One region of the Mesorhizobium sp. M0633 genome, then DNA from elsewhere that is predicted to be linked to it. Evidence: riboswitches for the same ligand, from Rfam matches in the RefSeq annotation. Region 1 holds a riboswitch; the other holds the start of a gene.
The links. Region 1 has a riboswitch for S-adenosylmethionine ahead of NKI47_RS08420 (O-succinylhomoserine sulfhydrylase). Riboswitches for the same ligand answer to the same signal wherever they lie in the genome.
Positions count from the first base shown of each region.

Region 2: it holds a riboswitch for S-adenosylmethionine, as region 1 does, so the genes downstream of both, metX (homoserine O-acetyltransferase MetX) here and NKI47_RS08420 (O-succinylhomoserine sulfhydrylase) in region 1, are expected to answer to the same signal.

Region 1 covers NZ_JAMYQC010000006.1:133,174-136,579, reverse strand. The annotation lists gene NKI47_RS08430 (hypothetical protein) at 1-72, shown strand, start outside; gene NKI47_RS08425 (2'-deoxycytidine 5'-triphosphate deaminase) at 90-1,184, opposite strand; SAM riboswitch at 1,309-1,386, shown strand; gene NKI47_RS08420 (O-succinylhomoserine sulfhydrylase) at 1,457-2,647, shown strand; gene NKI47_RS08415 (glycosyltransferase) at 2,684-3,406, opposite strand, start outside.
Region 2 covers NZ_JAMYQC010000027.1:26,227-29,632, forward strand. The annotation lists gene metW (methionine biosynthesis protein MetW) at 1-541, opposite strand, end outside; gene metX (homoserine O-acetyltransferase MetX) at 657-1,826, opposite strand; SAM riboswitch at 1,918-1,995, opposite strand; gene hisC (histidinol-phosphate transaminase) at 2,134-3,243, shown strand; gene NKI47_RS24705 (prephenate/arogenate dehydrogenase family protein) at 3,250-3,406, shown strand, end outside.

The sequences.
Region 1 (3,406 bases):
CGAGAACTGCTCTTTATCGGTCAGTTTCATGGCTGCCTTGGCGCCGCGAAAGAATATCTGTTTCGCGGCTGACGGAATTGCGAACAAGCTCAGCGCGCGGCGCGGAAATGCTTGGACAATTTCAGACCCTGCGCCTGATAGTTCGAGCCTAGATCTGTGCCGTAGAGCGCCCGCGGCCGTTTCAGCATGTGCTCGTAGACCAACCGTCCAACGATCTGGCCGTGATCGAGGATGAACGGCACTTCGTGGCTACGCACCTCGAGCACCGCCCGGCTGCCGGTGCCGCCCGACGCCGAATGGCCGAAACCCGGATCGAAGAAGCCGGCATAGTGGACGCGGAATTCGCCGACCAGCGGGTCGAAAGGCGTCATTTCGGCGGCGTAGAGTGGCGGCACATGCACCGCCTCGCGCGACACCAGAATATAGAATTCGTCCGGATCGAGCACCAGCTCGCCGGCACCGCTCTTGTAGAGCGGCTCCCAGAAATCGACCACATCCTGCGCGGCGCGCTTGTCGACGTCGACCAGGCCGGTGTGGTGCTTGCCGCGATAGCCGACCAGCCCGTCCTTGTCGCCGTCGAGATCGATCGACAGCGCGATGCCGCCGCCTGAGATGTTGGGCGGTTCGGTGGCGACCAGCATCTCGGCGCGGTGCAACTCGTGCAGCTCGCTTTCCGACAAGAGCGCATTGCCGGTGCGGAACCTGATCTGCGACAGCCGCGAGCCGGTCCGCACGACGATCGGGAAAGTGCGCGGGCTGACCTCCAGATAGAGCGGGCCTTCATAGCCGGCGGCGATCTTGTCGAACTCGTGGCCACGGTCGGTCATTACCCGGGTGAAGATATCGAGCCGTCCGGTCGAGCTTTTCGGGTTGGCGGAGGCGGAAATATGGGCGGGCAGCGCCAGGTTTTCGAGCAGCGGCACGATGTAGACGCAGCCGGTTTCCAGCACGGCACCTTCGGCGAGGTTGATCTCGTGCAGCTTCAGCCGGTCGAGCTTGTCGACAACCCTGTGGTCCGGGCCGGGCAAGAAGGAAGCGCGCACCCGCCAGGCCTTGTCGCCGAGCCTGAGGTCAAGGCTGGCCGGCTGGATCTGATCGGCATCGAGCGTGCGCGGCGATTTCAGCGCGCCCGTCTGGAACAGCGCGGAAATATCCTGATCGGGAAGAATGCCTGTCTGCCGCAAGGGTCTGGCTCCGTTCGAACGCCGGGCGAGGTCTTGTTCTGTCGCAGGACGCCTTTGGCACCTGCTTGGTACAACCCTCTTAATCATGCCGGCAATTGACGCAAGCGTGGCGCGGGTCTAAAGCTCGTTATCCCGTGGTGATTTGGCCGGTCGGCTTGCAGCCACGTTAAACAAGTCGCTAAAGGACCGTCGGGCCGCAAGGCCATATGGACCGGTTGCGACTTTCGCGACCGGTTTTTTGTTGTTTGGACCAATTTTGGTGTTTGGATGGAATGATGACCAAGAAGCGCGACTGGAAGCCTCAGACCGCACTCGTGCATGCCGGGACGCTGCGTTCCGGCTTCGGCGAGACCTCCGAGGCGATGTATCTCACCCAAGGCTATGTCTACGAGACGGCGCAAGCGGCGGAGGCCCGCTTCAAGGGCGAGGAGCCGGGCTTCATCTATTCGCGCTATGCCAATCCGACGGTCGACATGTTTGAGAAACGCATGTGCGCGCTGGAAGGAGCCGAGGACGCGCGCGCCACGGCATCCGGCATGGCGGCGGTGACGGCAGCACTGCTGTGCAGCGCCAAGGCGGGCGACCATATCGTGGCGGCGCGCGCGCTGTTCGGCTCCTGCCGCTGGGTGGTCGAGACGCTGGCGCCGAAATACGGCATTGAGGCAACGCTGGTCGACGGCACCGACATCGCCAATTGGGAAAAGGCGGTCAAGCCCAACACCAAACTGTTTTTCCTGGAAAGCCCTACCAATCCAACGCTGGAGGTAGTCGACATTGCCGCCGTCGCGGCACTTGCCAATTCGATCGGCGCCAGGCTGATCGTCGACAATGTCTTCGCTACGCCCTTGCAGCAGAAACCCCTGCAGCTTGGCGCCCACATCGTCGTCTATTCGGCCACGAAGCATATTGACGGCCAGGGGCGCTGTCTTGGCGGCATCGTTCTGTCGGACAAGAAATGGATCGACGAGAACCTGCATGACTATTTCCGCCACACCGGCCCAAGCCTCTCGCCCTTCAATGCCTGGACGCTGCTGAAAGGCCTGGAGACGCTGCCGCTACGCGTACGCCAGCAGACGGAAAGTGCCGGCCGCATCGCGGATTTCCTGGCCGAGCGCCCGCAAATCGCCCGCGTCATCTATCCCGGCCGCGCCGACCACCCGCAAGCGGCCGTGGTCCAGAAGCAGATGTCGGGCGGCTCGACGCTGATTTGCCTCGATGTGAAGGGCGGCAAGCAGGCGGCCTTTGCCTTCCAGAACGCACTCGAGGTCGTGCTGATTTCCAACAATCTCGGCGACGCCAAGAGCCTGATCACCCATCCGGCGACGACGACGCACAAGAACTTGACCGATGAGGCCCGCGCCGAGCTCGGCATCGGACCGGGAACGCTCAGGCTGTCAGTTGGCCTTGAGGACGCCGACGACCTGCTCGAAGACATCGAGCAGGCACTGAGAGTTGCCGGATAAGGGCTGGCCGAATAGAGGCGAGCGGGGACGCGCCGATCAGGCGCCGGACGGGGTCTCTTCCAGCTCTGCGACGGCCTTGGTCTGGATAGTCATCACATTGCCGCGCCAGTCGACGGCGCCGCTCAGCCATCCGCGCGCCCAAATGGCGGGAAGCATCAGGTCTCGCGCCATCATCGCCAGGATGGTGCGCAGCGACAGGTGCCATCCCTTGGCCGAGGCCAAGGCGCATTCCGGCAGGTAGGCCGCGACCAGCACGGCGATGGCGGTTGCCGGCAGGCTGACGCCGGCGTCAGCCGCCGCGATCAGCGCAAGCACCAGCGGCGGCGCTGCGCCGATCAGGATCTCGGGGGCGAAGAACAGCGCGAAGGTGACGCGGCGCAGCCGCGCCCAGCGCGCCTGCCGCGACCAGATCTCGCCAAACGTGCGCCGGCCGAGCGGCTGTTCGAAGGGCGAGGCGACAAGATTGACCCGCAGTCCGAACCCGTTGACCAGCTTGGTCGCGGCGGCGTCTTCGGCGATCTCGGCAGCAAGCGCGCAGATGCCGCCATTGGCGTCGAGCATCGGCTTATTCCACAACATGCTCTTGCCCTGCGCGAAGCCGAGGCCGAGCGCCTCTCCGGCGTACTGCCAGCGTGCCTGCAGCGTGTTGAGAAAGGCGCATTCGACCTCCCCCCAGAAGCCGTCCGGCCGCGAGCCGATCGGCGTCGAGCAGACGAGGCCGGTGTCGTGCCGCCACGCCGCCATCAGGTGCTGGACGTA
Region 2 (3,406 bases), on a different contig from region 1:
GCTGGCCATTGGCGTCGAGCGCGGTCGCCTTTTCCACCGTCGCGCCAAGCTCGTCGCACAGATTGACGAAATCGCGAATGGTGCAGAAATGGATGTTGGGGGTGTCATACCAGGAATAGGGCAGGTCCCTGGTCACCGGCATGCGGCCGTTGAAGAGCAACGAAAAGCGCACCCGCCAGTGGCCGAAATTCGGGAATGAGACGATGGCGCGGTTGCCGATCCGGAGCAGTTCGTCGAGCACCAGCTTCGGATTGCGTGTCGCCTGCAAGGTCTGCGACAAGACGACGAAGTCGAAGCCCTTGTCGGGATAGAATTGGAGATCCTTGTCGGCATCGCCCTGGATGACCGACAGGCCACGCGCCACGCATTCGTTGACGCCGCGCTGCGACAGCTCCAGGCCGCGGCCATCGACCTTCTTGGTCGCCTGCAGCAATTCGAGCAGCAGGCCGTCGCCGGAACCGACATCCAGCACCCGCGACTGCGGCGGGATGAGATCGGCGACGACTTCGAGGTCGACGCGCTGGGCGCGGTTGACGCTCATGCGTTCGCCTCTTGCCTGGCGCATGATCCTGATCCGAAAAGTCTGCAACTTTTCGGGGTCATGCGCTGATGCCTGGCGCATGGTCCTGATCCGAAAAGCCGGCAACTTTTCGGGGTCATGCGCCGAGCCCTCTCGCCCGAGCGGCCGAGGCGATGAAGCCTTTGATGGCGGCGAACAGTTCGGGCTCGTCGAGCAGAAAGGCGTCGTGGCCGCGGTCGGTCTCGATTTCGACGAACGATACCGAGGCGCCGGCCGCGTTCAGCGCGTGCACGACCGAGCGGCTCTCTTCGGTCGGGAACAGCCAGTCGCTGGTGAACGAAACCAGGCAGAAGCGCGTCTTGGTGCTGGCGAAGGCATCGGCCAGCCGGCCGCCATGGTCGGCGGCGAGATCGAAATAGTCCATCGCCCGGGTCATGTAGAGATAGGAGTTGGCATCGAAGCGATCGACGAAGGTCATGCCCTGATGGCGCAGATAGCTCTCGATCTGGAAGTCGGCATCGAAACCGAAGGTCAGCGCTTCTCGGTCCTGCAGGTTGCGGCCGAACTTGCGGTGCAGCGCTGCTTCCGACAGATAGGTGATGTGGGCGGCCATGCGCGCCACCGCCAGCCCCTTTTCCGGCCGCTTGCCATGCTCGAAATATTTGCCGCCGTGCCAGTCCGGGTCGGCCATCACCGCCTGCCTGCCGACCTCGTGGAAAGCGATGTTCTGCGAGGAATGGCGGGCGCCGGTGGCGATCGGCAGCGCCGAGAAGACGCGCTCGGGATAGCTGGAGGCCCATTGCAGCACCTGCATGCCGCCCATCGAGCCGCCAAGCACGCTGAACAGCTGTTCGATGCCGAAATGCTCGACCAGCATCAGCTGCGCCCGCACCATGTCGCGGATGGTGATGATCGGCAGGTCGAGCCCGTAAGGCTTGGCTGTGGCGGGACTTGTCGAGGCGGGGCCGGTGGATCCGAGGCAGCCGCCGATGACGTTTGACGAGATGACGAAGAAACGGTCGGTGTCGATGATCTTGCCGGGGCCGATCAGCACCTCCCACCAGCCCGGCTTGCCGGTCACCGGATTGGTGTTGGCGACATGCTGGTCGCCGGTCAGCGCATGGCAGACGAGGATGGCGTTGGAACGCGCGTCGTTGAGCGTGCCATAGGTCTGGTAGGCGATCTGGAACGGCGACAGCAGCGTGCCGGCGTCGAGCTTGAGCGGCTTGTCGGCGCCGAAACGCAACACCGGGCTCGACGGCTGGTCGGCCTCGTTGTTGGTTTTTCGAGCGCGCAAAGCGACCATTACATCTCCTTGCCCGGCCTTCCGTTGTCCGCCGGTCCGGGCAACAGCCAGTCAGGGCAACAAAAACCGGCCATGCCTTCGCAAAGCCGGTTACAAGATGCAAACGGCCCTTTAGCAAGTTGTTTAACGTGGCTGCAAGCCGACCGGCCAAATCACCACGGAACTGTCGATGCTCTTCTATGACTCGCGCGTGGGTTCGTCAACGGCAAGTTCTTGATCCCGAATTGCCGCCCCTCGACATTCCGGGCCACGGCTTGTATTTCCGCTGCGGCCTCCCGATGGAGGCACTCTCGACGGATTTCATGAAATGAGCCAGACACCGGATCAGACACGTCCAAGGCCCCGCGCCGGCATCATGGACATCGAAGCCTATGTGCCCGGCAAGAGCGCGGCGCCTGAAGGTGTCGCCAAGGTCCATAAATTGTCGGCGAACGAGAACCCGCTCGGTCCTTCGCCAAAGGCGATAGAGGCCGCGCGCGCGGTCGCCGACAAGCTCGCGGTCTATCCCGACGGCAGCGCCAGGCGCCTGAGGGAAGCGATCGCCGAGGTGCACGGGCTCAACCCGGCGAACATCGTCTGCTCCAACGGCTCCGACGAGATTCTGGGCCTGCTGGCGCAGACCTATCTCGCACCCGGCGACGAAGCCATCATCACCGAACACGGCTTCATGGTCTACAAGATCTACATACAGTCGGCCGGTGCCGTCCCGGTAACGGTCAAGGAGACCGATGAACGCGCCGACATCGATGCGATCCTCGCCGCGGTGACGCCGCGCACCAGGATCATCTTCCTTGCCAATCCAAACAATCCAACCGGCACCTACGTGCCGTTCCAGGAGGTGCGCCGCCTGCATGCCGGCCTGCCGCGAAACGTGCTTCTGGTGCTGGATGCAGCTTACGCCGAATATGTCCGGCGAAACGATTATGAAGCCGGCGTCGAGTTGGTGGGCAGCGCGGAAAACGTGGTCATGACCCGCACTTTTTCCAAATTGGGCCTGGGCGGGGCGCGGATCGGCTGGATGTATGCGCCAATGCACGTCATCGACGCGATCAACCGCGTGCGCGGGCCTTTCAACGTCAATGCGACGGCAATCGAGGCCGGCATCGCGGCGATCCACGACCGCGCCCATATCGAACGCAGCGTGGCGCACAACGAGACCTGGCTGGCATGGCTGAGCGAGCAACTAAGCTGGCTCGGGCTGCGGGTGACACCGAGCGTCGGCAATTTCATCCTCATCCACTTTCCCGAGGACAAAAAGCATTCGGCGGCGGCCGCCGACGACTACCTCAGTGCGCGCGGCTACATATTGCGGCGCGTTTCCGGCTACGGCTTTTCGAACGCGCTGCGCATGAGCATCGGGACCGAAGAGGCCAATCGCGGCGTTGTCGCAGCACTCGCGACATTCCTGAAAAGCTAGAACACCATGACCTCACCGATGTTCGAAAAGATCGCGCTGGTCGGCATCGGCCTGATCGGCTCGTCGCTGGCCCGCGTCATCCGCCGCGAGGGACTCGCCGGCCAAGTCGCGATTTCGACGCGCAGCGACGCGACGCTGGCACGCGCGAGCCAACTCGGCCTTG